One region of the Providencia rettgeri genome, then DNA from elsewhere that is predicted to be linked to it. Evidence: predicted binding sites of a transcription regulator. Region 1 holds the regulator's gene; the other holds the start of a gene.
What was found. The regulator PhoB, encoded in region 1, activates phosphate uptake and scavenging genes when phosphate is short. The targets are predictions, from matches to a motif close to CTGTCATAAAACTGNCNNAT.

Region 1 (15,334 bases):
TTCACTTTTTTTGCTAACAGATAGGACATATGATTTTAAAATCATTAATTAATAGAATAATGTAAAAGCAATAATCCATTAATAGAATTAATACATAGAAGTAGAAGCAGAAACCACTCTATTAATAAATTGATTCTATTAATAAAGTGGAATTATTTAGGCTTTTTTCAGTTTTTTATCATCAACAATTAATACTGGCGGCAAGGTAAATGAAAACTCACTGCCTTTACCGACTTGGCTGGTCACGACTAGCTGACTGCTATGGTGTTGAACGGCGTGCTTCACAATGGCTAACCCAAGCCCTGTTCCCCCACCACCTTGCCGTGAACGAGCTTTATCTACACGGTAAAAACGCTCAGTTAAGCGAGGAAGGTGCTCCGAAGGGATCCCTGGTCCATTATCCTTCACACTAAACCGTGCACCATTACTGGTTCTTTGCCAATCAATACGAATTTTCGTCCCTTCAGGAGTATGGTTAATGGCGTTATACACTAAGTTTGCCACAGCACTACGTAATTGCTCTTCATTGCCGTGTACTTGCAGTGATTCATCGATATTAAACTCAAATTGCTGACGACCTTGACTTAAACCTATTGCCTCTTGCTCAATCATTTTGAGGATCACGGGAATGTTTACCTGTTCATCAAGGTTGATTTGCGGGGCAATTTCAATACGGGATAACTGCAAAAGCTGTTTAACTAAATTGTCCATCCGGTGAGTTTGCTCTTGCATAACGTTCAGCGCTTTTTTATTAACGGCAGGCATACCTTCTTGGTCATCCATCACCTCAAGATACCCTTGAATAACGGTAAGAGGCGTGCGCAGTTCATGGCTTACGTTAGCAAAAAAATCCCGCCGTGCTTTCTCCAAGCGACGTTTTTCAGTGACATCGCGCGCCACCATCAATAACTGCCCCTCGGTATAAGGCAAAATACGAAACTCAACAATTTCCCCGCTATTGAGCTCAATGGTTAATGCCCGGTCATAACTTTTGATTGAAAAGTAACGACTAAAATCAGGATAACGCAATAGATTGAAAATATGTTGACCGTTATCTTCTGGCCAGCGAAAACCTAGCAGCGCCTGCGCATGACGATTGCACCAGAAGATATTGCCTTCGGTAGTCATCATCACAACAGCATCAGGTAAGGATTCAGCGCCGCTACGAAAGCGTTTAATGAGTTGCCCTAATTCACGGCGACGTTTACGGTTACGCTGCTGCATCTGGTAAATACCGTAAAAAATCGGCTCCCACCCCCCTTTTCCCTCCGGTGGCAGCATACTTTTATCCAACCAAAGCCAATAAGACAGTTTCAGTAAGTTATAACTGTGCCACGCTAGGGCTGCCAACAATGAAATAACTAATAGCCAAGGCAAGTGCCCAATAAAAATGGACAAAATTAGCGCAGGTAAGATAAATAAAAACAGTCCCCAAATCAGCTGTTTAATCGATAAGCGTTCAAGCACGCATGTCTCTCCCCAGTTTGTCGTTAATAACGAACAGAGAAACGGTACCCTGTACCGCGTACTGTTTGCACCATTTTATCATGACCTTCAGTCTCTAGTGCTTTTCTTAAACGCCGAATATGTACATCCACCGTTCTATCTTCGACATAGACGTTCGCACCCCACACATAATTCAATAACTGCTCGCGACTATAAACACGTTCAGGATGCGTCATAAAGAAATGCAAAAGCTTATATTCGGTCGGCCCCATATCAATCGGGGTATCATTACTCGTCACACGGTGGGAAGTTGGGTCTAAGGTTAACCCATTCATTTCGATGATATCTTCCGTCGACATCGGTGAGATGCGACGTAAAATAGCTTTAACACGAGCAATTAACTCTTTCGGGGAAAACGGCTTAATTAAATAATCATCCGCACCGACTTCAAGGCCTTTTACACGATCTTCTTCTTCCCCACGAGCGGTTAACATCATCACAGGGACATCGCGAGTAGCGCTATCGCGCTTCATATGTTTAATCACTTGAAGCCCAGATCCACCGGGGATCATCCAATCCAATAAAACCAAATCAGGTAGAGGATCAACTAACTGTGCAATTGCGCTGTCATAATCGTCAGCTTCAATCGGCTGAAAACCATTCTGTTCTAATACAAAACAAACCATTTCTCGGATGGGCGCTTCATCTTCAACTACTAGAATGCGTCTTGCCATGATTGTTCCTGTAAAATAAGAGGACATTGTTAACGTGAACGCATTATGCGTCACTTTTATGACAGAATTATGAATACCTATCAGCAAAACAGATATTTCTCCTTATATTAGCGGGTAAATGTCATCTAAGTGAAATAATTCCGCCATAACACGAGAATATCACGAGGTTTTGATAGGATAAGGTATACTCAATTGCAGTAATTTATACCCTTCATTGAAGATAGGATTGATGGCTCATGCGCATTATTCACACCTCTGACTGGCACCTTGGTCAATACTTTTTTACGAAAAGCCGTGCCCCTGAGCACCAACACTTTTTAAATTGGTTAGTGAGCCAAGTCGAGCACTATCAGGTTGATGCCATCATCGTTGCTGGTGATATTTTTGATACAGGATCACCACCAAGCTATGCCCGTGAGTTATATAATAAATTTATAGTGGATTTACAAAAAACGGGTTGTCAGTTGGTCATATTAAGCGGTAACCACGATTCAGTATCTGTTCTGAATGAATCCAGTGCATTATTAAGCTACCTCAATACGCAGGTAGTTACCTCGGGTAGTGAACCGCATGTTATCACTCTACAGAATAAACAAGCTCAACCTATTGGGCTGGTATGTGCGATCCCTTTTTTACGCCCTCGGGATATCCAACTTAGCGTTGCTGGGCAAAGTATTGAAGAAAAACAACTTTCCCTACAAACCGCAATTCATGACTATTACCAATCTAGCTACCAATTGGCTCTCGAACAGCGTGAAGCGTTGGGCGTGGATATCCCGATTATTGTCACAGGGCACTTAACCGTCATTGGCGCAGAACTGACCGATTCCGTGCGCGATATTTATATCGGTACATTAGAGGCCTTCCCTTCAGGGGCATTTCCTCCAGCAGATTACATTGCCCTCGGTCATATACATCGACCTCAAGTTATTGGTGGGAAACAACATATTCGCTATTGCGGCTCCCCTATCGCGCTCAGCTTTGATGAAACTACCCAGCCAAAAAGCGTCTGTTTGGTGACTTTTTCAGGCAGTGCATTAACTGAAATTACCCCATTAGCGATCCCTGTTATTCAGCCGCTACAAACCATCAAAGGATCATTAAAAGAGATAGAGCAGCAAATAAATACATGGAAGGACTACCAAGGGGAAAATGCGGTTTGGTTAGATATTGAAGTGGCCTCTCAAGATTATCTGGCAGACATTCAACAGCGCATCGAAGCGTTAACTCAGTCTCTTCCCGTTGAAGTGGTGTTGCTGCGTCGAGCGAGAAAACAAAGACAAGGACAAAACCTTGCGCTAGCCAACGAAACGCTAAATGAATTAACCGTAAAAGACGTTTTCTTGCGCCGCCTTAGCGAAGAAAACCTTGAAGATCCTGAGCGTGAACAGCGTCTCGTTCAACTTTTCCAGCAGTCCTATGACGCATTACGCCACGAGCAAGGGGAAGGTAATTAATATGAAAATCTTAAGCTTACGTCTAAAAAATATTAACTCCCTCAAAGGCGAATGGAAAATTGACTTTACGGAAGAACCGTTTGCCAGTCAGGGGCTATTTGCCATCACAGGCGCGACAGGGGCGGGGAAAACCACCTTATTAGATGCAATTTGTCTGGCTTTATACCATCGCACACCACGGTTAGATTCAATTTCCGCAAGTCAAAATGAATTAATGACACGCCATACGGGCGAGTGCCTTGCGGAAGTCGAGTTTGAAGTCAAAGGCACGGCATACCGTGCATTCTGGAGTCAACGCCGTGCAGGCAATAAAGCAGATGGCAACTTACAACCACCAAAAGCGGAACTTGCTCAAGTAGCTGATGGCAAAATTATAACTGTGAAAGTGTCTGAAATCCGCGACCAAATTGCCAAAATTACAGGGTTAGACTTTGGGCGCTTTACCAAGTCGATTTTGTTGTCACAAGGGGACTTCGCTGCTTTTTTAAATGCCTCAGAAAAAGAGCGCGCAGATTTACTCGAAGAAATTACCGGCACAGAAATCTATAGCCAGATTTCAAAATCTATTTTTAATCAGCACAAGCAAGCGAAAACCGATTTAGATTTACTTAAAGCTAGGGCGCAAAGTATTAACTTACTGACAGAATCGGAACACCAAGCACTGGTTGAACAACTCAATACATTAATTAAACAAGAAACCGAAATAAAACAAAAGCGCACACAACATCAACACGAACTCAATTGGTGGCAACAGCACCGCCAACTCACAGTGCGGGTTCAGTCACTGGATAATGAACTGAAAAATGCGCAAATTGCATACCAAGCCGCACAGCCTCAACTGAAAAAGCTATCGGAGAGTGAGCCCGCAGAATCTCTGCGCCCGCTTTGGCAAGATATTGAACGCCTACAACGGCAACTTTCTGAATACACAGAAAAACAACAGCAGTTGCAACTTAATCTGCAACAGCAACAAGCTGAACGAATTCCCCTGCAAGCTGCCCTTATCCAATCACAGGATGACTATCGCCAACATATTGATTTTGTAAAACAACAAAATCAACTGATTGAAGAAGTCGTTCGCCCTCTTGATAACCAAATATCACAATTGACGCAGCAACAATATGAATTAAAACAACAAGTCGCAGATAAACAAACGGCTTTTGAGGAAAAGCAGCGATGGGTAAATGAAACACAAAACCAAATCCAGCAAGGGACTGCTCAACTTAATCAGCTAAATATATTTTTACAAGAAAAACAAAAAGAGGGTGAAATTAGTGCCCAAATCGCCAGTTGGAAACAACAAGGACAGTTTATATTTGAGCTTGCAGACAAACTTAACGCCGTTGCGCAAAAGCAACAAAGTCTCTCAAATGAGATTGAGCAGTTGCAAACGGATAAGCAAAAACGCACCACAGAATTAATGCAAACGGCATCTATGTTGGAAAATGATACGCTGACATTTAAAAAACAAGAGCAGCAATACAAAACCAATCAAGAAAAATATGACATTGATTCTGTTCATCAACACATTGAGCAACTGCAAGCGCGTTTACAGCATGGGAAACTATTGCCATTAATGCTATCCCAATGCCTTGCGACAAAAACACAATTACAGCAACACACTCAACAGCATACGGATTTAATGCGGTTAAGCGCGCAAACACAAAAAGAATGGGAACTAACCGACTCTCAAATCAATGAGTTAACCCCGCGCATCAAACTAACCAATGAAAAATACCAATTAGAGCAGAAAATTGTCAGTTTGGAACAAGAACGCCAGCAGCTTGTTTCAGGGAAGCCGTGCCCATTATGTGGTTCAACCGAGCACCCAGCCGTGAAGGCATACCAATCCATTCACCCAAGTGATACCCAACAGCAACTAATACAGTTAACTGAGCAACTTGATAACCTTAAGCAGCAACAAGCTAAGCTGGTCACACTATCGGAGACCCAGCAACAGCGTCAAAAAGAACAAGCACAGCAGTTGCAACAAACCACAGCCCACCTTGAGGCCTTAGCTGGCAGTTGGAAAAAAACATGTGAGCAAGCACTTACACCTGAATTAGCTCAAAATGAGCAAGCCGTCACTGCGTTTATCAATGAGTTGACGGCTAAACTGGCAGAGCAGCAAAAAATAGCACATGCGTTCACGGTATTAGAACGTGAATACCAGCAAGCTAAACAGCGACAACACGAACAACAGACGCTTTTCAACCGGCAACAAGCCGATCTTTTATTAGTTGAAGAACGCTTGAAATATCAGACTCAACTATTTGAGGAATTGCAAAAGGAACAGGTTCAGCTACAGCAACGCAAGAATAAACAAACTGAACAATTGCAAGTCGCTTTAGCGCCGTTTGCGCTGAGCTTACCTGAAAGTTCAAAGTTTAATGAATGGATCAGTGAAATAGCGCAACGGGGTGAATTTTATAACAGCCAAAAAATGGCGGCGCAGGTGCTAAGCCAAAAAATTGAGGTGACAAGGGCCACGCTTACATCAGAATCCGAACAATTAAAGCAGTTCGCTCTGCAACTTGAGAAAGAAAAAACACAATTTAATCAAGTTAATATAGCACTCGAACAAAAAACTGCTGAGCGCAAAACGCAACTTTCAGGGCGACCTATTTCTCAATTTATTCAGCAGCTCAATACGCAACAAGAAGCACTTTCCCAAGTTCAGGACCAGCTCAGTCAGCAACTCAACGAAAGAGATAAAGCCATCGCCTTGCTTAATGGTAGCTTACAGAGCGTTATTGAAGGGACAAACAAATCGACACTGGCTTATCAACAAGCTCAAAGCCAATTTGATGAGGCACTTGCGCAAAGCCCATTTAGCACGCAACAAACTTTCCTTGATGCATTATTAAATATCGAAGAAAAGCAGCAATTAGAAGGGTTAAAACAGCAAGTTAGCCAAAACCTTTTACTGAGCGAAACGCGCCATCAAGAAGGTTTATTGGCACTTGACACGCTTAATCAGCAACGTGCAGCAAATTTCTCATCACTTTCAGAAGCGCAATTACACGAAATTGTCACGGCGCTCGACGAAGAAATAAAACAATATAACCAGCAGCAAGGGCAAATTATCAATCGATTAGATACCGATAAACAACAGCGTCACCAGCAACAAGATTTACTGCAAGAAATAGAAAAAAGCCAACTCATTTACGATGATTGGAGTTATTTAAATGCACTAATTGGCTCCGCTGAAGGAGATAAGTTCCGCCGCTACGCACAAGGTTTAACCCTTGATTGCTTAGTGACGTTAGCTAACCAACAACTTGATAAACTCCATGGGCGCTATATATTGCAACGCAGCCATCAAGCTAATCTTGAATTACAAGTCATTGATAGCTGGCAAGCAGATTCTGTCAGAGATATCAAAACCTTATCTGGTGGGGAAAGCTTTCTCGTCAGTTTGGCATTAGCACTGGCACTTTCAGATATGGTCAGCAACCGGACACAATTAGAGTCACTATTTTTAGATGAAGGTTTTGGGACTTTGGATGCCGAAACACTGGATATTGCCCTAGATGCCCTTGAAAGCCTGAATGCATCAGGGAAAATGATTGGCGTAATTAGCCATGTGGAAGCGATGAAAGAACGTATTCCTGTGCAAATTAGCGTGAAAAAAGCCAATGGCCTTGGTTTTAGCGAACTCCCATCTCAATATCGTATCAATTAATCATAAAAATGGAGAGGAACGGGCCAACTCCTCTCCAGAATACTCACGGAATTAAATGGCGTCTAACGCTAACTCTAATGCGTGTTTTAAGTCGTTTACATTCTCAATACCAATAGATAAGCGCACTAAATTATCGCTGATCCCTAATTTTTCACGCACTGATAATGCAACGCCTGAATGCGTTGTCGAGGCAGGGTGACTCGCCAATGATTCCGTTCCCCCTAAGCTTACCGCTAATTTAAAAATAGCGAGGTTATCTAAAAACCGAAATGCGTCTGCTTCATCTTTTCCAACATTAATTGAAAAAGTTGAACCTGCGCCAGTACATTGTTTTTGATAAACTCGGTATTCCACACTGTCTTTCGGAAAAAATGCAGGAAAATGCACTTTGCTCACTTTTGGGTGCTGATGTAAAAACTCAGCCAACGTTTGTGCACTGTCATTTGCCCGCTCCATACGCAGTTGTAGCGTCTCCAAAGAGCGACCTAACATCCAGCTTGAATGCGGGTCTAGTTGCGTTCCAATGGCATTGCGTTGTGCTTTGATCTTTTTTACTAACTGATGACTGCCAGCAACTGCCCCTGCGACCAGATCTGAATGACCGCCTACGTATTTAGTTAGTGAGTACACACTTAAATCTGCACCTAATTGGAGTGGTTTTTGAAATACTGGGCCTAGCAACGTATTATCACAAATCAATAATGGGTCTTGCCCACCTTGTTTTTGACCAATTTGTTTCGCCGCTTGGCTCAATAATTCAATATCGACTAATGTATTTAACGGGTTTGAGGGTGTTTCAATATAGATTGCTGCAATTTTCTGGTTTTGTTCCACACTAGCTGCCGCCTCTAAAACAGCGGCTAAATCACAACCGTTTTGAAAAGGCACTGACGTAATACCAAAGCGCTTTAACGTATTAAGAAATAAGGTTTCTGTTCCGCCGTACAGGGGTTGCGAATGCAACAATATATCCCCTGGTTGCAACACTGCCATCAGACAGGTAGTGATCGCTGACATACCAGAAGAAAATAACGCTGCGCTTTGTGCCCCTTCATACAACGCTAATCTATCTTCAACAATTTCACTGTTCGGGTGATTAAACCGCGAATAGACAAGCCCCTGTTTCTGATTGCTAGGCGCTTGTGTGCGCCCACTCACTAGATTGAAGAAATCTTTTCCTTCCTGAGCCGTTTTAAATACAAACGTAGACGTCAGAAAAACGGGTGGCTTAATTGACCCCTCTGAAAGCTGGGGATCATACCCATAGCTCATCATTAAGGTTTCAGGGAATAATGCCTTTCCATTTAAGTCCTTTTTATAACTTTGATCTGGCATACTTGGCTCCAACCTATTTTCTTTTTTAATATCAATTTATTCTGTGAGTTATAGAATATTACTGTTATTTATTATTTGCGCATATTCCTTAGGATAAAAGCGGCGTGTTACAGCTAAATGTGAACGTAAACGACCTTTAATCACATTTTTTCCTAAATTAGTAAATAAAGGATTGAGTGGATCACTATCAGGTCCTAAAGCTTGCTGTGCTAAATAACTTGGCAAGGTTAATAAGGGGACTTCATCAGCAAAAATACTCGGAGTAATAAAATAAGCAATGGAATAACGGGGATCACTATTTTTCTTTCTCACGACTTGATGTACGTTTGCACGTAAATAGCCATTGGTCGCTAATTCGAAAACTTCGCCAATATTTACCACAAATGCATTCTCCAATGGCGCAACATCAATCCAGCCATTATCCGTTTCGACTTGTAAGCCACCACTATTATCCTGCCATAATAAGGTTAAAATCCCTGCGTCTTTATGTGCCCCTACCCCTTGTTCTCCATCATTATTATCTTCTCTAGCCGGGTAGTGAATGAGTTTCAATAGATGTTGAGCAGGCTCAGCAATAATGTGATCAAAACTGTTTTCTGGGAGCTCTAAAGCCACTAAAAATGCTTTGATGAGTTTCACCGCTATCGCACGCATATTACTTTGCCATGCAAGGGCTTGTTCTTTTAACTCAGGTAACGCCTGTGGCCATTGATTTGGTCCATGTAAATTAAACCAAATTGGGTCGCTATCTGTCAGTTCGAGGGCAGGTAATTCTTCACCAATATCTATTTGTTCACGGTAATCAGGCTGATTTCGAGTGCTTTCTTCGGTAGAAGCCGTATAGCCACGAAAATGCCGGGAATGCGCCATCGAAATGGCTTCTTTTTCTGCCTTTGGTAAAGCAAAAAATCGCTTTGTCGTGGCTAATAATTGTTCACGAGACTCAGGAGTTACATTATGTCCGACTAAATAAAAGAACCCGATTTCACGGGCAATAAAACGCAGCTTTTTATAAAAATCGTCTTTGGTTTCAGGGTTATCAAGTTCGCTTAAATCAATAATAGGCAATTGCGTTAAAGACATAATTAATCAACCTCTTAAATTTTTACTTAAATGGTGAAGAATTTTCACGTTATATTTAATTCCTGATTAGATACCACAATAAATATTGCTAAAAATAATTTAAAACTATATCCATATAACCATTTTGAATGAGCCTACGTGTATTTTCAGCATATAACTAAAAAATTAGAGAATGAATAAAATATTATTTATAAAAAGCTATTTTTGTTTGATTAGATATCTCAACAAAAAATTATTAGAGATAATCAAATGAAAAAAATATCTGCATTATTATTAGCTTTGTCATTTTCTACCCTAACCGCTTGTTCACAAGAGGAAAATTCAACCGATAAAACAACTCAGCAAGGGCAAACATTGCAAAAAATTATTATTGGTAGCCATGGTAGCGATGCTGATATTTGGAAATTTATTGCACAGTCTCCGAGTGCCAAAGAGGCTAACTTAGACATAGATGTCAAAATCATTGATGATGGAATAACCCTGAATGTTGCGACCATTGATGGAGACGTTGATGTAAATGCATTTCAATCATGGGGATTTTTAAAAGACTTTAATAAGAGTCATAATAATAAACTTGCAGCAATTTCCACCACCTACTTTGAACCTATGGGGATCTATTCGGTAAAATATAAAAATCTTACAGATTTACCTAAACAAGCCCTTGTGGCCATTCCCAATGATGCCGCCAACCATATACGAGCGCTAAAACTACTTGAAAAAGCCCAACTCATTACCTTAAAACCTGACTTTAATCAGGCTACAGGCTCAATCAACGATATTATTGCTAACCCAAAAGATTTAGTGTTTAGGCAAATAAAATATGCACATGGTCCCAGAGCTTTACCTGATGTTGATATTGCCGTTATTGGTAATACAGCCGCACAAGAAGGTGGGCTTAATGTATTGAAGGACGCTTTATTTAGGGAGCAAAACGACGACTCGATTAAAAACAACATTAATTTATTAGTTGTGAAAGCCGACAATAAAGACGATCCCAAATTTGCTAAATTAACGCAGTTGTACCACACTGAAGCTGTTAGAAAATATATCATTGATAACTTTGGTGGTACCAAGATTGAAATTACCAAAGACGTCAGTGAACTTGATTAAATAAAACGAGTTATCATTCTTGTCTAGCGGGATTACGCCCCCCGCTAGACTCTTTAGCGGATCAATGCTTCCTCTTTATCACCCTCAATTTTTTTATTCACATTGAATATCTAGGGTGTCATTTTTACGCATCAAATATACTTATCGACTAAAAAATAAATTCAACCATTTGAATAAATTCAACTTTTTACACCAACAAACTTAGTGCAAAATTTTGAACCTTACCGTTAAATTTTTTTTCTATGATTTTAACTTTACCCCGCTATAGTATTAACCATTGGAACAAACTGCGGCTTCTGAGATTTATTCTATAAAATGCCGTGCGCTAATGAAGATCTAGGAGACTAAAATGTCTAACGCATTTATCGAAATGATTAAAAATCGTCGTACTATTTATAACCTCGGCGATGCATTACCCGTATCAGAAGAACAGGTTACGAAATTAATTAAAGAAGCAGTAAAACACTCACCATCATCATTTAACTCACAAAGTTCACGTGTGGTTATTTTGTTTGGTGCTGAACATAAAAAATTATGGAATATGGCCAAAGAAGCTCTGCGCAAAATTGTACCTGAGCAAGCTTTTGCCGCAACAGAACAAAAAATTGATAGTTTTGCCGCTGGCGCAGGTTCTATTCTGTTTTTTGAAGACCAAGACGTTGTAAAAGGTTTGCAAGAGCAATTCCCTTTATATGCCGATAACTTCCCAATTTGGTCCGAGCAAGCGAGTGGTATTGCACAATTTGCTGTATGGACTGCATTATCTCAAGAAAATATTGGTGCGTCATTACAACACTACAATCCATTAGTGGATAATGACGTACAAAAAACGTGGAACATTCCTGCGAATTGGGTATTACGTGCTCAAATGGTGTTTGGTTCAATTAATGCACCAGCAGGTGATAAAGCCTTTATTGATGATGATGTACGTTTCAAAGTTTTCAAATAAAATGAAATAATAAGGTTTTAACAGAAATTCCCTTATAAAAGTTTTATAAGGGAATTTTATTTCCCCCCTATCTTTTACCTTCTCAAAACATAAGTCATCATCAGGGATGTCTTATATTAAAAATAATAAAAACCATAAAAGTTTTTTATTTCAAATTTATTTAACGTAATAAAAAGTTCAAAAACAAATTCAACAATAAAATTTTACTTAAATAAAAAGATAATTTCACATTCATCCCTCCTGTTATTAATTAAAAACAGTTTAATGATTAATAATCAATCGAATGATATAACCATCAAATATAACTTGATATTTATCAATACATTAAACCTCTTCAATACTAAACTCTAAGTATATTTACAAAATTTGTTTCGCATTACCGATAATTGAACTACACTAAAAGTGAAGGCACAAAAACACTCAATTCAGTGTTCAGTGTTATTTAGGGGGTGGACTATGAAACGTTTATCTTTACTAACATCTGTAGTTGCTATAATCATTTCAAGTTGTTCTTTCACCTATGCCAGTAATAACTCTTCAGGAGGAACTATTACATTTACAGGTTCAGTGTATGAACCTCAATGTGTTATAAATGCCAATAATCAAGAGAAAGTCAATGTTAAGTGCTACCGGAAAGGAAAAAACATTTCAACGACGGCATCTTTAAAAAATGGCAAAAAGCTAGAAACTGAATATGTTAAAGTTGAATATGACAAGTACAGTAAATTACCTATGTTGAATGTGTTTTATGAATAGCTTATTCGTCATCAAAAGTAAATAATCGCTCGACGTATTTAGTCCGTAGCCAGTTAAATACGCCGAGCGTTATTTAACATCCTAAAATCTTCCCACCCTGAACATTATCTTTCATTTTATTTTGTCATAAAAAAGCCCACCCAATTGGGCAGGCTCACTTTGATATCAATAAAAACTGAGGTGATTACTTAGCAGTCAAATCAATTTGGTAAATTGCAAAGCCAATATCATCAGTACCCACTTTTTTCATTGGATACTGTGCATTTTGTTTAATAAAGTTAGCGGCTTTTTCACTTGGTGCAGTTTCAAAGCGAACATCCAGTTTTTTGTCCGTTTTAATCGGTGTAAATGACCAGTTGTTTGCCGCTTTCGTTGAAATTTCACCTTTTTCTTTAGACACTTTTGCAATGTAAGCGGCTAAAATTGCACGGTTTTCATCTGGTGAGGCAAATGCAATATTGCTATCACCTGTTCCTGCGAATTTACCGCCATAGCCACGGTAGTTGTTTGTTGCAACTAAGAAAGTGGCTTTTGGATCAATTGGCTTACCTTGGTAAGTCACATTCTTGATTCGATTAGCCTCTTTATTCACAGTTTGGCAATCAACATCATATTTCGCAGGCTGTGTCAGGTCGATTTGATATTCCACGCCACTAATTGTATCGAAGTTATAGGTTCTAAAACCATTCCAGTTCAATAAGCTTTGTGGTGCAGTTGATTGTGGATCGATTTGGTTATACATCCCCGCAGAACATTCTAACCATTCAACAACATCCGCACCGGTTGCTTTTACTACAACCAACGTATTTGGATACAGATACAGATCCGCTGCATTACGGAAGGTTAAATCCCCTTTTTCAACTTCGATAAATTCGGTTGGCGAATTCTTACGTCCCCCCGCTTTAAACGGTGCTGCCGCAGCTAATACAGGTAAATCAGCCAGATCAGGATCGCCTTGAATAAAGTTTTTGGTGTAATCGATTTGCGCATCATTAACGATTTGTACCGTTGGGTCGCTTTGCACTAACGCTAAAAAGCTGTACATGTTTTCTGACGCTTTACCGATATGTTTACCCACAAACTTACGGGTATCTTGGTGCTCTTTTTCGATAATTTTGGCAAGATCGCCATCGCGTTCAACAAGGGCTTGTTTGTTTGGTTTGTCATAGACCGGACGTGCATGTGCCGTTGCATCAACGACTTTCCATGCACCATCGTCGTTACTCACTACTAAATCGACAACCCCTAAATGGTCACCCCATTGGCCAGGCATTACCGCAGGCACGCCATTTACGGTTCCTTTAGCAATATCGACGCCCTTGATATCACTAAAGTCTTTGCTTGGGAACACGCCGTGTGAGTGACCAAACATGATGGCATCAATCCCGGGGACTTCACTGAGGTAATACACTGAGTTTTCAGCCATTGCCTTGTATGGTTCTTGAGAGAACCCAGAGTGAGGGATAGCCACCACGAGATCGGCCCCCTCTTTTTTCATTTGTGGTACAAATTTTTTCGCAGTTTCAGTAATGTCGTTGACTAATACCTTGCCTTCTAAATTTGGTTTATCCCAAATAAGAATTTGTGGTGGAACGAAACCGATATAACCCACTTTAATTGTGTGTGTTTTTCCATCTCTATCTTTAACTGGAGTATCAACAATAATATATGGGTTGAAGTAGTTTTTACCTGTTTTTGCATCAATAATATTGGCATTGATGTAGGGGAATTTAGCGCCTTCAATGGCCTTATGCAGGAAATCTAATCCAAAGTTAAACTCATGGTTACCAAAGTTACCTACAGTATAACCCATTGTATTCAATAACTTGTGCGCTGGGTGAGATTCGCCATCTTTTAAGCCTTCACTAACGATATAGTCAGCCAATGGGCTACCTTGGATTAAGTCTCCGTTATCCACTAATACGGCGTTTGTGGCTTCTTGTTTCGCCGCTTTAATTAACGTTGCAGTACGGACATAACCAAATTGTTCGGTTGGTTTATCTTTATAATAGTCGAAGTCTATAAGATTACTGTGAACGTCAGATGTTTCCATAACACGTAAATCAACTGTTGCTGCGTTCGCATTCAATGCGACTAACATAGCAAGTGTTGAGAGTTTCAATACTTTATTCATTTGATCCCCTTAGTTGCCTTTATTGAGAGAAAGTTGTCTCTCTAATTCACCTACACACCTTGCACCATTGAACAAATAACCAACAAAAATGGCGTTAAAATTTTACACAATGTGCATGCTGTCAATTTTTAATGATAATACACTGCAAACAGTAACCATTTTTTGTGACTAAATCACGGTTTTCATCTTTTTATCGAGCCTGATTTTTATATCTGTCACAAAAATGAATTATTCATGACAAATTCACGCAAAATAACTGAAGTTATTTTTCTCATGCTTCGTGAATAATTTTTGAAGAAAAAAAAGAGTTGTGATTTATATCACTGAGTATGAAAGAAGCTTATTTCACTTAAATTTCGTGCTTTATAAATATACTTATTATTTTATTTTTAATTAATCTAAATTTAATTTAAGTAATAAAAGATGATTATTTAAACATTAAAGCCACAGCATATTTTTTTATCCATTATTACTATGTTCTCATCCGCATCTATCTCATAAACGTTTTTTCTAACGCTCATAAACGTTTTTTTCTAACGCTCATAAGCGTTTTTTCTAACGCTCATAAGCGCTTTTTTCTAACTAATTTGCGTTGTGGCTAGGCGGCAAAGGAAGCTATCTCAGGGAGCATACACCAATGATCTA
Region 2 (15,334 bases), 510 kb from region 1:
TTTCTATAATGTTCGTTTTCGCTCATTTGATTGTAATCAAATTCAATTAGTATGCCAACTAATAATGCATAAAAATAACAACTGCGTGATATCGATAACAAATTTTACATAGGGTATTCTTTCCACCACCGCGTCGTTGACGCCACTTATCAATGCGTTGTAATGCGAATTGTTGTGCGTATAACCTGTAAGTGAATAATGATTAGCAACGAGCGGAGGAATAAAAATACAGAAGAGAGTTAAGGGGATTATGATGAAAGACGATATTCATTAGCGTGATGGCAGGTCGTTACACTGCCATCATAACCATAATGATTTCATTAGCAAAGTTCGAGCTGGACGTTATGTTGCTCAATCACTTTGAGGATACTGTCTGGTGGTTGTTTATCGGTAAATAGGTAGTCGATTAAGTTCATGTTACCGAGGTTAACCATCGCATTACGACCAAATTTAGAGTGATCAGTGACCAACATAACGCAACGTGAATTCTCAATAATTGCGCGTTTCGTACGCACTTCATGATAATCAAACTCCAGTAATGAGCCATCCATATCAATGCCGCTGATCCCAAGAATGCCGTAATCTAACCTAAATTGAGAGATAAAATCGAGCGTCGCTTCACCAACAATTCCGCCGTCACGTGAACGCACTTCGCCCCCCGCTAGAATTAAGCGGAAGTCTTCTTTTGGCATCAGTAACGTGGCAACGTTAAGGTTATTGGTCACTACCCGCAAGTTTTTATGGTTAACTAACGCATGCGCAACGGCTTCAGGTGTCGTTCCGATATCAATAAATAGTGTTGCACCATCAGGAATTTGGCTAGCGACATGCTGCGCAATACGAGCTTTTTCATCTGACCACATGATTTTACGGTCATTATACGCCGCGTTTACGGAGCTTGAAGGCAGTGCTGCACCCCCGTGGTGCCGCTGAATTTTATTCTGCTCAGCGAGGTCATTGAGGTCTCGTCGGATGGTTTGAGGACTCACCTCAAAGTGCTCGACCAGTTCTTCAGTACTGACATATCCCTGAAGACGCACAAGTTCAACAATTGCATCATGTCTCTGGGTTTGTTTCACAGCGTTAGCCTCTAATTATTAAAATGTATTATCTGGAGCTCTGGTATTTAATAAAACTGTGCCTATTATCCCACACTCCCATCAATAAGCCGATAATTAACCCTGAAGTATGTGCGGCATTAGCAATATGCATACCTAAAATATCGAAGTAACCGAAAAAGAGCCAGATAATTGAGAAAATCATTAACCCTCGGGGGACGTGCACGCCGCTCTCTGGGTTGCGCTCGCCAGTAAGCCAAACATAGCTGACTAAGGCATACACCACACCCGATAGACCGCCAAAGTTATTTTCACTAAATAACGATTGCCCCCAGTTACTAAACAAGGCGGAGACCAGTAAAATAGTAAACAGCTTCCCTGTACCTAGCTTGCGTTCAACTTGGCCTGCCAGAAACCACCATAGTGCAAGGTTAAATCCAATATGCGACAGTGAAAAATGTACAAACGCGGGGCTTATCCAACGCCAAAGTTCAGATTGTTGGTCGCCAATCGGCCATGCTAAGTAACGTAATACTTCAAACGCACCCGTCATTTCTACCCAAAGATATACAACAATCGATAGCAGAATAACAGCAATTGTTAGTGGGCCAGATTGTTCTTTTAAGTAGCCCCAAGTGAGAAAATTACGGTATTGAAATTGTGTATCGGCGTTACCTGTTTGCCAACTGGCAGCAAGGTAACGGGGATCATTTGGGTTTTGCAGGAAAATATCAAGTTCGTGACGGACTTGATTTAGAAATTGGTCATCTTCCAACCAAAGTTCATACAGCGCTTGTTCTTGGGAGGGCTGAAGGCTTAAATGGATATTTTGCCCCGCCATATAATCAACAAAAGCTTGCGCCATTCTAGGGTTGGCAAAGGAAGTGATGTGGATCATGAATGTATTTTCTCGTCTAGAGCGCCGTGACGGCTTGTGGATATTCCCTTAACCAAGCTTCAAACCCGCCATTAATGCTGTAAACAGATTCATAGCCAATGTTGATCAGATACTGTGCCGCCCCTTGGCTGCTGTGCCCGTGGTAGCACATAACCATAACGGGCTGTTCATAATCCGTTTGTTCTAAAAATTGACTGAGCGACTCATTGGTAAGGTGATAAGCACCGCTGGCGTGGCCTGCACGGAAGCTCTGTGGGTCACGTACATCAACAAGTACGGCCGTGTTTTCTAACCAATGTTGGTAAGCCTGTTCTGGTGTTAGTGTCTCAAAATGGTCCATAAAATACCGAATATAAAGGGGAAAACCTGATAAAAGACAAATTCGGCACCTGTAAACAGAAAAACAGGTGCCAGATATTCATGGCAATTAGTAGAAAGAGTGCTCGCCACGTTGGTGTTCAGTTAGGTCTTTAACGCCTTTTAACTCACCATCAAACATTTTCAGTAATTCTTTTTCAATACCTTCTTTTAAGGTGACATCGACCATTGAACAACCGTTACAACCACCACCAAATTGCAAGATAGCAAAGCCGTCATCGGTGATTTCCATAAGAGAAACACGACCGCCATGGCTAGCTAATTGCGGGTTAATTTGTGATTGTAAAACGTACTCAACACGCTCGATTAATGGTGCATCATCAGAGACTTTGCGCATTTTCGCGTTTGGCGCTTTTAGGGTTAGTTGTGAGCCCAATTGGTCGGTAACGAAATCAATTTCAGCTTCTTCCAAGAAAGGTGCACTAATTTCATCAACATAAGCAGATAATTTTTCAAACTTCAATTCTTTATCTGTTGCTTCAACAGCACCTGGTGGGCAGTATGACACGCCACACTCAGCTGTTGGTGTACCCGGGTTGATGACAAATACACGGATTTGGGTTCCTGGCTCTTGGTTTTCCAACAACTTGGCAAAGTGAGCCTGTGCTGCTTCAGTAATATTAATCATAATCATTTGCTCAATAATAGTTGACTGCTTTAGTTGGTTATAATACGCCCATTTACCCCTTTCCTACAAGGTGCGACAGAGTGACCACGCATCAACAGTTCGCGCACCCGCACAAATCAACAATTGTGCCGCAGCATTCATTGTCGAACCTGTTGTAATCACATCATCCAAAATGGCGATATGTAGGCCAGAAACGCGAGTTTCTAAGGTAAACGCTCCCTTTAGGTTTTTTCGGCGATGTTCACGTTTTAATGTAATCTGCGCCAGTGTATCACGACTACGGAGTAATGAATTTCGCGAATAGGGGATATTTAACCATCGGGATAAATTTTCGCCTATTAATGCCATGTGGTCAAATCCTCGCCACCACAACCGGTGACGATGCAACGGGACAGTCATTATCAGATCGGGTTTTTGCCAAGTATTTTCGCGGTAACCCCGTAACCAAAATAAAACAAAAATGCGCGCTAAAGGGAAAGCAAGCTGCGATTGTTGGTGAAACTTAAAGTGATGAATAAGCCTACGTAGTGGAGCTTGATAGGGTGATACGGTGATTAAACACTGCCAAGGGGGAGGCTGCTTCAAGCAGCGTCCGCAGTGTTGCATTGCGGACTCGCAGGGGAGTGCGCAACGTGGGCAGCACTTTGGCATCGACGGTAAGCTTTTTAGGCAAAAACTACAAATGCCTTGGCAACCTAATTTTAGTGATTGATGGCATAGCCAACATGCCCCTTCCATTGATAGCATAGTCACATTCCGTTAAAAATAATGGCTGAGAAATAATCCAAGAGAGTGTAACTATGGCAACGTTATATTGGCAGACTGTCGGTGAAGGAAAACAAGATCTTGTGTTGCTGCATGGATGGGGGCTGAATGGGCATGTTTGGCAAACAATTATTCCTCGAATCGCTTCGCATTTTCGGGTTCATTTAGTTGACTTGCCGGGTTATGGTCGAAGCCAAGGTTTTTCGCCCATGAATATTCAATCCATGGCGAATATTTTGTGGGAACACGGGCCAAAAAACGCGATTTGGCTAGGGTGGTCACTGGGGGGGTTAGTCGCCAGTCGTATTGCATTGGATCATCCTGATGAAGTTCAAGGGCTGATTACCGTTGCGTCGTCACCTTGTTTCAAGGCTGAGGAGCACTGGGCGGGTATTCGTCCCGAAGTTTTATTGGGTTTTGAACAACAGCTGTCCGCCGACTTTCATCGAACCGTCGAACGTTTTTTGGCCTTACAAACCTTAGGAACTGAAAGCGCTCGCAACGATGCTCGCACCTTAAAATCAGTGGTGCTTGAGCAGCCTATTCCGGCGGTGGAAACGCTAAATGCAGGTCTTGAATCGTTGCGAACAGAAGATTTACGGGAGGAATTGAAAAGTCTGCCAGTGCCGTTCTTACGCATTTATGGTTACCTCGATGGTCTCGTGCCTCGCAAGGTGGTCCCCATATTGGATAAACTTTACCCCGACTCTCCGTCCGTGATTATGCGTAATAGCGCCCACGCACCATTTATTTCGCATCCCGATGAGTTTTGTGAATATCTGCTAGATTTTCAAAGCCGCTTGGCAGAATAGATAGAACTATCGCGAAATCAGTGGAAATTCCCAAATGAGCTTCCCTTTGGTTTAGAGCAGGTGATGACGGATCGCTGGTTACAAGAACACTTAGGGACTCCACTTGTCAGTGAACTTGAATAGACGGTTATGGGAATTAATTTTGGAAAGATTGATGTATTTTCCATAACGCTTCCAAATGTAGATAAAAGAATAGCATTATCAATGCGCTATGGTTATAAAAAATTGAATGTTAACCGTGTTACTTTTTCCTGTACGGGCGTTTAGAGTTAAAAATGAAGAAAATAAAAACCTCATTCCCTTTAGCCAGCGGGTAAAAAATCAACCCATACAAACATATCTGCCCAGCTTACTTTATCTTATAAACAAAGTGAGCGCAGTCAGTGCTTTCGGGGCAGCCTTTGCAGCTTGGGCCGGATAAGCAGGCGCTTATATCTACCTGCTCAATTTTTCCTAGGCTCTCTAACTTCTCCACCATTGCTTTTATCATGGGTGCAGGAGTATTTAGCCTTTCACTGAGTAACGCGATGTCAGCTTGCCCATATAAAGCAATCAAATCTCTCACTTGTAGCAAGCTGACCATCGTTTAGCCCTTTTATGTCTATTTGCCTAGTGGCAAGCAGTGTTTGAACAGCCAGAGCACTGCTGTGCGGTTTTACTTTTAATATTCAAAGTCACGCGGCTACGCATACGGCGTAGGAGCATGAATAGCGCAATATTAAACACCAAGACAGCCAAAATAGTGATTAAGCTACTTTGTGGGTGCTCACGGAAAGTGGCGATTTGGTAAAACAGTGCTGATAGGCTATAGGCCACATTCAACCCCCAAAAGATGGAGAAACTCATCCAACTTTTATTGGTTTCACGGGCGATAGCTCCCATCACCGACACACATGGAACATAGAGCAGGACGAAAATCAGGTAACTATAAGCAGCAATACCGGAACCAAATTTCGCGGCCATGGTGCCCATAGAACCAGATTCCATTTCCCCATCACCTTTACTGGCTTCAATAGGATTTGATAGCGCACTCAAGGTGAACGTTTCTTTTAAACTGTCCCATGTTTCAGATACCGCATCTTCCAGTTCATCCCATAAGCTAAAGGACTCTGCATCGAAGGGTTCTGATGTAATGGCTTCAGCGGTATAAAGAGTGTTAAGTGTCCCAACGACCACCTCTTTTGCCATTGCACCCGTGATTAAACCGACCGTTGCTTGCCAATTATCCGCATGAACACCGATAGGCTGTAATGCTGGGGTGATCACTTTACTGACGGAGGCTAGCGCCGAATCATTAATATTATCAACAGGTTTACCCGAAAATGAAAAGCTATTTAAGGCACCAATAAAGATACTCGCCACGACGATGACTTTACCCGCGCGTACCACGAAACCTTTTAAGCGTTGCCAGGTTTGAATTAATAAAGTTTTAGCGTGTGGAACGTGGTAAACCGGTAACTCCATCACAAATGGTGATGCTTCACCACGCATGAGTGTGTGTTTAAGCAAAAGCCCTGTGAGGATAGCGACGACAATTCCTAAAATATACAGGGAGAACACCACACTCGCGCCATTTTTACCAAAGAAAGCCGCGGAAAATACCGCAAAGATTGCTAGCCTTGCACCACAAGACATAAATGGTGCCATGAGCACGGTAATTAGCCTTTCTCGTGGCGCATCAAGGGTACGAGCGCCCATAATCGACGGGACGTTACAACCAAAACCGACGATTAATGGCACAAAGGATTTGCCCGGTAAACCTAGCGCCTGCATTAATCTATCCATCACGAAAGCCGCACGTGCCATATAGCCTGAGTCTTCAAGGATGGAAAGGAACAGGTACATCATCCCGATTTGTGGAACTAATGGCAGAACGGTGTTAATACCGCCACCAACACCTTGAGCCAAGAAGATAGTGAGCCAATCAGGAAAACTAAAGTATGCACCAACCCATTGAATACCATGAATAAATATAGCCTCTGATGCTCCCTCAAAGAAAGGTTGCAGAGCGCCACCAATATTGATGGCAAGGACGAACATTAGGTACATCACAAACAAGAAAATTGGCACACCTAACCAGCGGTTGAGGATAAATTTATCCAGAGATTGCGTTAGGCGGTTAGGTTCAGCTGCGCTATTGTTGATCGCCCCTTGGCAGATGGTGGCGATGGATTGATAACGGGCATCGGCAATTAATAGTTCAGGCTCTTCATTTAGCGTTTCATTGAGCTGCTGGCGAGTGACTTGTAATTGCGCGTCAGAAATTTCAGCGCGTTGTCGACTATAAATATCCCCTTCAAGGATTTGCAAAGCTAACCAGCGGCGTTGTTGGTGGCTAAATTGTTGAGCTGAGATTTGTTCAGACAATGAATCAACAGCTTGTAATAATTGTGGTGGATATTCAACAAGGGCTTTTTGGTTATTTTGCGGATGAGTATCAATGGTTTTTTTCAATTTATCGATACCTGTGGCACGAGTTGAAACCATTGGGATAACTGGACAACCCAGTTGTTTTTCCAGTTCAGCAATATCAATATCAATGTGTTGGCTTTTGGCAATATCCAACATATTCAGGGCGACAATACATGGCACGCCTAATTCAACTAACTGTAGTGTTAGGTAGAGGTTACGCTCAAGGTTCGAAGCATCAACAACGTTAATCAGCATGTCGGCTTCACCACTTAAAATAAAGTAGCAGGCAATTTGTTCGTCGAGGGAGGTTTGCTCAGAAATCGTGGTGAGGGAGTAGGTGCCGGGGAGGTCGACAAGCTCAATTTTGTGGTCATCCGTGTGGAAGCGGCCAACTTTGCGCTCAACCGTGACGCCTGCCCAGTTACCGACGCGTTGTCTTGACCCTGTTAGCTGGTTAAAAAGAGTTGTTTTACCTGCATTGGGGTTACCAATTAAGCCGATAGTCAATCGTTTCATAGTGTTTGCCAATAATAAAAAAGAAGACTTAAGCGGTAGGCGCTTCATCAAGGTTTAGTAGGGCGAGATCCTTTTTGCGTAGCACTAAGCTGACGCGGTGGGTTTCTATTTGAACAGGATCGCCAAAAGGCGCTAAACGCACCACTTTAAAAACGGAGCCCGGCAATAAACCGAGAGACAATAATTTTTGACGATATGCAGGGCTGATTTCGGGGGAAAAACCCAGAATTTTGTAACTGCATTGAGGAAGTATAGCCATGGTGTCTTCCTATTCTCTTCCTAACGATTTAATTCATAATGATACTGATAATTATTGTTAGAAAAGTTTCTATCTACAAGAAAAACGTTGAGTAAAACAAAAATAAATCTAATTAACAATGAGAATCATAATCATCCATCTTCTATTATATTTAGCCTCTTTTTTCGTCATTTTGACTTGATGTGGATCAACGAAGCATGGAGTTGACGGTGTTTTTTCGCTGATGTGGGGATTGTGGGAAAAGAATCAAGTAGGTTGGTTTTTGTACAGTATATTGAGTTTATTTATATAGTGGCGAAGATATTTCTGATAAAGACAATACCCCAATAAGTTTATTGGGGTATTGGTCTTAATTAGACTAGCGTTTCTTGCCAAACGCGGCGGCAAGCGCATCGCTCATGGCGCTATTACCTGATGAGTTTGTATTTTGGCGTGAATTACCTCGAGGAGCCGCTGTTTTACGTGCGTTTTTATCTTGTGCAGGCGCAGCTTTACGAGGCCCATTGCTAGACTCACCTGCTTGTTCGTCCAAACGCATGGTAAGGGCGATACGCTTACGGGGAATATCCACATCCAAGACTTTTACCTTCACTATATCCCCAGCTTTCACGACTTTGTGTGGGTCTTCGACGTAACTGTTGGATAATGAAGATATATGTACTAAACCGTCTTGGTGAACGCCGATATCCACAAATGCCCCAAAGTTGGTCACGTTAGTCACGGCGCCTTCTAAAATCATGCCAGAAACGAGGTCATTCATCGTTTCGACACCTTCTGCGAAGGTGGCTGTTTTAAACTCAGGGCGGGGATCGCGTCCTGGTTTTTCCAGTTCTTTGATGATATCTGTGACTGTTGGCACCCCAAATTGTTCAGTGGTGAAATCACGGGGACTCAGTGCATTAAGCACTTGTGAGTTACCCATAATTTCTTTCAGTGGTTGGCGAACAGTTTGCAGAATTTTTTCAACAATAGGGTATGCTTCAGGGTGAACCGTTGACGCATCCAGTGGGTTTTCACCATTGGTGATACGCAGGAACCCCGCACACTGTTCAAAGGCTTTAGGCCCAAGGCGTGCCACTTTCAGTAACTGTTTTCTGTCATTAAACTGACCATTCTCATCACGCCAATCAACAATGTTTTGTGCGATCATTTTGCTCAGGCCTGCAACGCGGGTGAGTAAGGCAACTGATGCGGTATTTAAGTCCACCCCCACGGAGTTTACGCAATCTTCGACAACAGCATCCAGTTTACGGGCAAGTTGGGTTTGGCTAACATCATGTTGATATTGACCTACACCGATAGATTTCGGGTCAATTTTAACCAGTTCAGCCAGTGGGTCTTGCAGGCGACGGGCAATAGACACAGCACCGCGTAAAGACACATCTAAGGTTGGGAACTCCAGTGCAGCCAGTTCAGAGGCGGAATACACTGAAGCGCCAGCTTCACTGACAATCACTTTTTGCGCCGTCACTTCTGGGTACTGTTTTTGTACTTGTGCAAAGAAACGCTCTGTTTCACGGGATGCAGTACCGTTGCCAATTGCCACTAACTCAACGTTATGTTTTTGGCACAATGCCGCCACAATAGTTGCCGCTTTCGCGGCTTGTCCCGTATGCGGGTAGATGGTATCGGTGGCGATCAGTTTTCCAGTGGCATCCACAACCGCGACCTTTACACCAGTACGTAGACCAGGATCGAGACCCATCGTTGCACGCATTCCAGCTGGTGCCGCCATTAGCAAGTCACTGAGATTACGAGCGAAAACATTAATAGCTTCTTCTTCTGCCTTTTCGCGCAGAGAACTCATTATTTCTGTTTCCAAGTGCAAAAGCACTTTGACGCGCCATGTCCAACTGATCACCGCTTTACGCCACTGGTCTGCTGGGGCATCATTCAAACGCACATCTAAATGGCGAGTAATGATTTCTTCGCAGTAACTTTCTTTTGGCGGCTCATCGAATTGCGGGTCACAGTTTAATGAAAGCTGCAAAATCCCTTCGTTACGACCACGGAACATGGCCAGTGCGCGGTGTGAAGGGACTTGAGAAACTGGTTCTTGGTGTTCGAAGTAATCGCTAAATTTCACCCCTTCCTCTTGCTTTCCTTCTGCAACCGAGGAGACAAGGTGAGCATTTTTCCAAATATAGTCACGAACTTTCGCTAATAAGGTAGCATCTTCGGCGAAACGCTCCATCAGGATATAACGTGCGCCATCTAAAGCCGCTTTCACATCTGCAACACCTTTATCTGCGTCGATGTAATTTTGAGCAAGCGTTTCAGGAGACTGGCTAGGATCTGTCCACAATGTATCAGCTAACGGCTCAAGGCCTGCTTCAATGGCTATCTGACCACGGGTACGGCGTTTCGGTTTATACGGTAAATAGAGGTCTTCAAGTTCGGTTTTATTCAGCGTGGTATCAATCGCAGCGGCGAGTTCAGGGGTTAATTTACCTTGCTCTTCAATGGATTTAAGAATGGTCTGTTTACGGTCGTTCAGTTCGCGTAAGTACCCTAAGCGGCTTTCCAGCTGGCGAAGCTGAGTATCGTCCAACCCTCCGGTAACCTCTTTACGGTAACGCGCGATAAACGGGACAGTATTGCCTTCATCCAATAACGTGATGGCTGAAAAAACCTGTTTCGGTTGGGCATGCAGTTCAGTTGCAATAATTTGGCTTAGAGTTTCATTCATGTCGTGTTTAAATACCTACTGAAAGAACAGTTAAAAAATTTACTGCACTGTTATACTTGGTGGTAGCGAGAATTTCCAGACTGAATTTGGGTCTATTGGTAGGAAAGTCTCAGATTATGTTCTATAAAATATTATAATTGTTGTATTTATTGACTAATATTCTAAGGTTATGGCGAAAAGTCTATTAATAACGCGTGAGGGTTGGGACGCACTCGACCAAGAGCTAAAGTATCTGTGGAAAGAAGAACGACCTAGAGTGACTCAATCCGTGTCAGAAGCTGCGGCACAAGGAGATCGTTCAGAAAACGCAGAATATATTTATGGGAAAAAAAGGTTGCGTGAGATAGACCGACGCATTCGTTTTTTATCCAAAAGGCTAGATCAACTCAGGATTATCGAGCCAGATCCTCGCCAAGAAGGCCGTGTCTTTTTTGGCGCATGGGTTAAACTTGAAGATGATAATGAAAATATCAGAATATTCCGCATAGTTGGTGCAGATGAGTTCAACCCGGCAAAACAATGGATTTCAATTGACTCTCCTGTAGCACGGGCCCTGATTGGTAAGCAGGTTGATGATGAAATCACGGTGAATACGCCGGGCGGGATAGTAACCTATTTTATTTTAGAAATAAGCTATAAGCCACTAACCGTCTGAAGCGTAAAATGATTCATTAAATCTATGGTTAATGGTAAATTAGTGAACATTAAACGTGTTTTTGTTCACATTTAAAACAATAATTTGAAAGATGCACATCTTGAGGGCTACAAAATGCAGGAAAGTTATAAAGTTCTTGTCGTCGATGATGATATGCGTTTACGTGCACTGCTGGAGCGTTACCTCACTGAACAAGGCTTTCAGGTAAGGAGTGCTGCGAACGCTGAACAAATGGACCGGATCCTGACGAGGGAATCTATTCATCTGATTGTGTTAGATTTAATGCTTCCAGGTGAAGATGGTTTATCAATTTGCCGTCGTTTACGTAGCCAAAATAACCCTATCCCTATCATTATGGTTACGGCTAAAGGTGAGGAAGTTGACCGTATCGTTGGTTTAGAAATTGGTGCGGATGATTATATTCCAAAACCATTCAACCCACGTGAATTGCTTGCACGTATTCGCGCCGTATTACGTCGTCAAGCGAATGAATTACCAGGGGCACCATCTCAAGATGATGCAATCATTACCTTCGGTAAATTTAAACTGAACCTTGGAACCCGTGAAATGTTCCAAGGTGATGAAAATATGCCATTGACCAGTGGTGAGTTTGCGGTACTAAAAGTATTGGTTTCTTATCCAAGGGAACCGTTATCTCGTGACAAGCTAATGAGCTTAGCGAGAGGCCGCGAGTACAGTGCGATGGAACGTTCTATCGACGTTCAGATTTCGCGCCTGCGCCGCATGGTTGAAGAAGACCCTGCGCACCCACGTTATATTCAAACGGTTTGGGGCTTGGGCTACGTGTTTGTTCCAGATGGAAGTAAAGCATGAAGCGACTGAGGTTCTCACGACGTAGTACATTTTCTCGTTCGTTATTCTTATTTGTAGCGTTGCTGTTCGCGAGCTTAGTGACCAGTTACATGGTGGTATTGAATTTTGTTGTGATGCCAAGCTTACAACAATTCAATAAAGTCCTTGCGTACGAAGTAAGAACATTGATGACCGAGAAAATGGTTCTGCAAGATGGAACCTCAGTGCGGGTCTCTCCCGCGTTGCGTAAGAAAATCTATAATGAATTGGGTATTACGTTCTATGCCCATTCAGCGGCAATGGAAGAAGGGCTGAATTGGGCCAAAGAGTATGATTTTCTGAGCGAGCACATGTCACAATACTTAGGGGGTAAGGCGAATGTTCACCTTGAACTCGGGCGTGAATACCCGATTTTGTGGTTAACGTCGTACCTCGCCCCTGATATCTGGGTTCGAGTTCCTCTAACTGAAATCGGTCAAAACCAGTTTTCCCTTGTTTTTCGGTATACCTTAACGATTTTCCTTACTATTTTTGCCGGAGTGTGGCTGTATATTCGTTATCAAAACAAGCCATTGCTTGAATTGGAATACCACGCAGGGGAGGTAGGAAAAGGCTTTGTCTTGCCCCCGATGCAAGAAAAGGGGGCCACTGAAGTTAGAGCTGCAATTCGGTCTTTTAACCACATGGCCGCCGGGATCAAAACCCTTGAAAATGACCGAACTATTTTAATGGCAGGGGTCAGCCATGACCTAAGAACACCATTAACCCGTATTCGTTTAGCCACAGAAATGATGAGTCCAGAAGACAGCTATCTGGCAGAGTCTATCAATAAAGATATTGAAGAGTGTGATGCGATTATCGGTCAATTCATGTCTTACCTGAAAACAGGGCAAGAGATGGACATGGAATTCTGTGACCTCAACGCGATTCTAATGGAAGCCGTCAATGCAGAAAGTAACGTGGTCGGCGAAATTGAAACGGCGTTAGAACCGGGCTCAATGATTGTTAACGGCAATCCACTGGCCATTAAGCGTGCAATCACCAATATGATTGTGAACGCTTATCGCTATGGAAATGGCTGGATCAAAGTGAGCAGTGGGAAAACTGAGGATTTTGTGTGGTTCCAAGTGGAAGACGACGGCGCAGGTATTAAAGACGAAGATATCCACCGCTTATTCCAACCGTTTGTGCAAGGCGAAAAAGCGCGAAGCAACAAAGGAACAGGCTTGGGGCTGGCAATTATTCGCCGTATTGTAGATGCTCATGAAGGGAGCATTGAGATCCATAAAAGCGAACGGGGGGGATTTGCGATTAGAGCGTTGCTCCCTCTAAAAGAGAAAGAAGATTGATATCTCGTCATAGTTTAAGTTGTAGGGGGGTTGCCTATAACTTGAACTATTTTGAGCTATCCCTTTACGCTTCACACTTTGCACCGCCGCGTTGTCGGCTGTGACACAAATTGTTTTGAGTATGACTTTATGGTTGTAGGAAAAAAATTTTCGCTTTTATGACAGCCTGTCATTTTTCTTTTTCAAGCATATATTGATGTAATCTCCCTTTATTCTATTGAATTTACTGTGTTTTTATTTTTATCCTTCCGAGTTCTACCTTACCTTCAGTGAAAAAATAATCAATTGTCATAAAACTGTCATAAAAACGACATGTTGTCGTAACTAAATTGTCCTATTTTTCCTACCGTGACATACACCCAACAATTTTATACTTGATTGTTTCTATACATCCCCGGAGGGATTATGAAAATGACGCGTACCACCTTAGCAAGCGTATTGGCAGCAACTTTATCTCTGACCGCAATGTCTTCTTTTGCTGCTACCAGCCTGACCGGAGCTGGCGCGACCTTCCCTGCTCCAGTTTATGCAAAGTGGGCAGACTCTTATCAGAAAGAAACAGGTAATAAAGTAAACTATCAGGGGATCGGTTCTTCTGGTGGTGTAAAACAAATCAATGCAAAAACCGTTGATTTCGGTGCATCTGATGCGCCATTGACGGATGAAAAACTCAAAGAAGATGGTCTGTTCCAATTCCCTACCGTTATCGGTGGTGTGGTATTGGCAGTTAACGTCAAAGGTATCGAATCAGGTCAATTAACCTTAGATGGTAATACATTAGGTGATATCTATTTAGGTAAAATCACTAAATGGAATGACCCAGCTATTGCAAAATTAAACCCGAAAGTTAATTTACCAGACCAAGCAATCGCAGTGGTAAGACGCTCTGACGGCTCAGGTACAACATTCGTCTTTACCAGCTACTTATCAAAAGTGAACACAAATTGGAAAGATGAAATTGGTGCGGGTTCAACCGTTAACTGGCCGAAAAACAGCGTAGGGGGTAAAGGTAATGACGGTGTTGCGGCATTCGTACAGCGTCTACCAGGCTCTATCGGTTATGTTGAATATGCTTACGCAAAACAAAATAATCTTGCGTATACTAAGCTAGTTTCTGCGGATGGTGAAGCGGTGTCACCTACTGGTGAAAGTTTCAGTGCAGCAGCGAAAAAAGTTGATTGGTCGAAGTCGTTTGCTCAAGACTTGACTAACCGTAATGGTGCAAATGCATGGCCAATCACATCAACGACGTTTATTTTAGTCCATAAAGAACAAGCCAATGCGGAAAAAGGCAAAGCGGTTCTCGACTTCTACAACTGGGCGTACGATAAAGGCGGTAAACAAGCGGAAGCTCTGGATTACGCCGTTTTACCTCCAGAAGTGGTAACAGCCGTTCGTGCAGCATGGAAAACAGAAATTAAAGATAGCCAAGGTAAAGCATTATTCTAATGTACCTCGGGTTGGAAATGGCGGGTAAGTGCTGAGGAACAGGGCTTACCCGCTCATTGTTGTAACGCAATCCTACAAAACATGTAGGAATGGAAAGAGAACAAAGCGCATGGCCGAAAAAACAACGGCATTTAGAGCTCCCAGCAAATCAGGTGATGTCATTTTTGGTGCACTGGTAAAGATTGCCGCGCTAATCACTTTGTTAATGCTTGGTGGCATTATTATTTCCCTTATTTTTGCATCTTGGCCAAGTATGCAGAAATTTGGGTTTTCGTTTTTATGGACCAAAGAGTGGGATGCTCCAGCGGAACAATTTGGTGCCCTTGTACCCATTTACGGCACCATTGTTACCTCGTTAATCGCTCTGATTATCGCTGTCCCTGTCAGTTTCGGTATTGCACTATTCTTAACTGAACTTGCGCCCAACTGGCTAAAACGTCCATTAGGGATTGCAATTGAATTACTCGCTGCCATTCCCAGTATCGTTTACGGGATGTGGGGGCTATTCGTTTTTGCACCACTATTTGCAGAATACTTTCAAGAACCTGTCGGCAACGTGATGTCGAGTGTCCCGATTGTCGGTGAATTATTCTCCGGTCCCGCATTCGGAATAGGTATTTTAGCCGCAGGGGTTATCCTTGCGATTATGATCA

Region 2: the regulator PhoB is predicted to act here: its motif matches at 13,518-13,537, upstream of pstS (phosphate ABC transporter substrate-binding protein PstS).

The regions. Positions count from the first base shown of each region.
Region 1 covers NZ_CP163512.1:15,980-31,313, reverse strand. Annotated here, with positions in the region: gene phoR (phosphate regulon sensor histidine kinase PhoR) at 157-1,467, opposite strand; gene phoB (phosphate regulon transcriptional regulator PhoB) at 1,491-2,180, opposite strand; gene sbcD (exonuclease subunit SbcD) at 2,417-3,637, shown strand; gene AB6N04_RS00095 (AAA family ATPase) at 3,639-7,322, shown strand; gene AB6N04_RS00090 (cystathionine gamma-synthase family protein) at 7,374-8,657, opposite strand; gene AB6N04_RS00085 (isopenicillin N synthase family dioxygenase) at 8,706-9,740, opposite strand; gene AB6N04_RS00080 (MetQ/NlpA family ABC transporter substrate-binding protein) at 9,990-10,850, shown strand; gene AB6N04_RS00075 (nitroreductase family protein) at 11,200-11,799, shown strand; gene AB6N04_RS00070 (hypothetical protein) at 12,256-12,555, shown strand; gene AB6N04_RS00065 (bifunctional 2',3'-cyclic-nucleotide 2'-phosphodiesterase/3'-nucleotidase) at 12,740-14,689, opposite strand.
Region 2 covers NZ_CP163512.1:3,852,893-3,868,226, forward strand. Annotated here, with positions in the region: gene AB6N04_RS17710 (DeoR/GlpR family transcriptional regulator) at 321-1,079, opposite strand; gene glpG (rhomboid family intramembrane serine protease GlpG) at 1,108-1,956, opposite strand; gene glpE (thiosulfate sulfurtransferase GlpE) at 1,973-2,296, opposite strand; gene nfuA (Fe-S biogenesis protein NfuA) at 2,384-2,962, opposite strand; gene AB6N04_RS17730 (DNA utilization protein GntX) at 3,026-3,709, opposite strand; gene bioH (pimeloyl-ACP methyl ester esterase BioH) at 3,763-4,539, shown strand; gene AB6N04_RS17740 (DUF6392 family protein) at 4,540-4,662, shown strand; gene AB6N04_RS17745 (FeoC-like transcriptional regulator) at 4,889-5,122, opposite strand; gene feoB (Fe(2+) transporter permease subunit FeoB) at 5,149-7,467, opposite strand; gene feoA (ferrous iron transporter A) at 7,496-7,726, opposite strand; gene AB6N04_RS17760 (Tex family protein) at 8,085-10,415, opposite strand; gene greB (transcription elongation factor GreB) at 10,585-11,070, shown strand; gene ompR (two-component system response regulator OmpR) at 11,185-11,904, shown strand; gene envZ (two-component system sensor histidine kinase EnvZ) at 11,901-13,232, shown strand; gene pstS (phosphate ABC transporter substrate-binding protein PstS) at 13,638-14,681, shown strand; gene pstC (phosphate ABC transporter permease PstC) at 14,791-15,334, shown strand, end outside.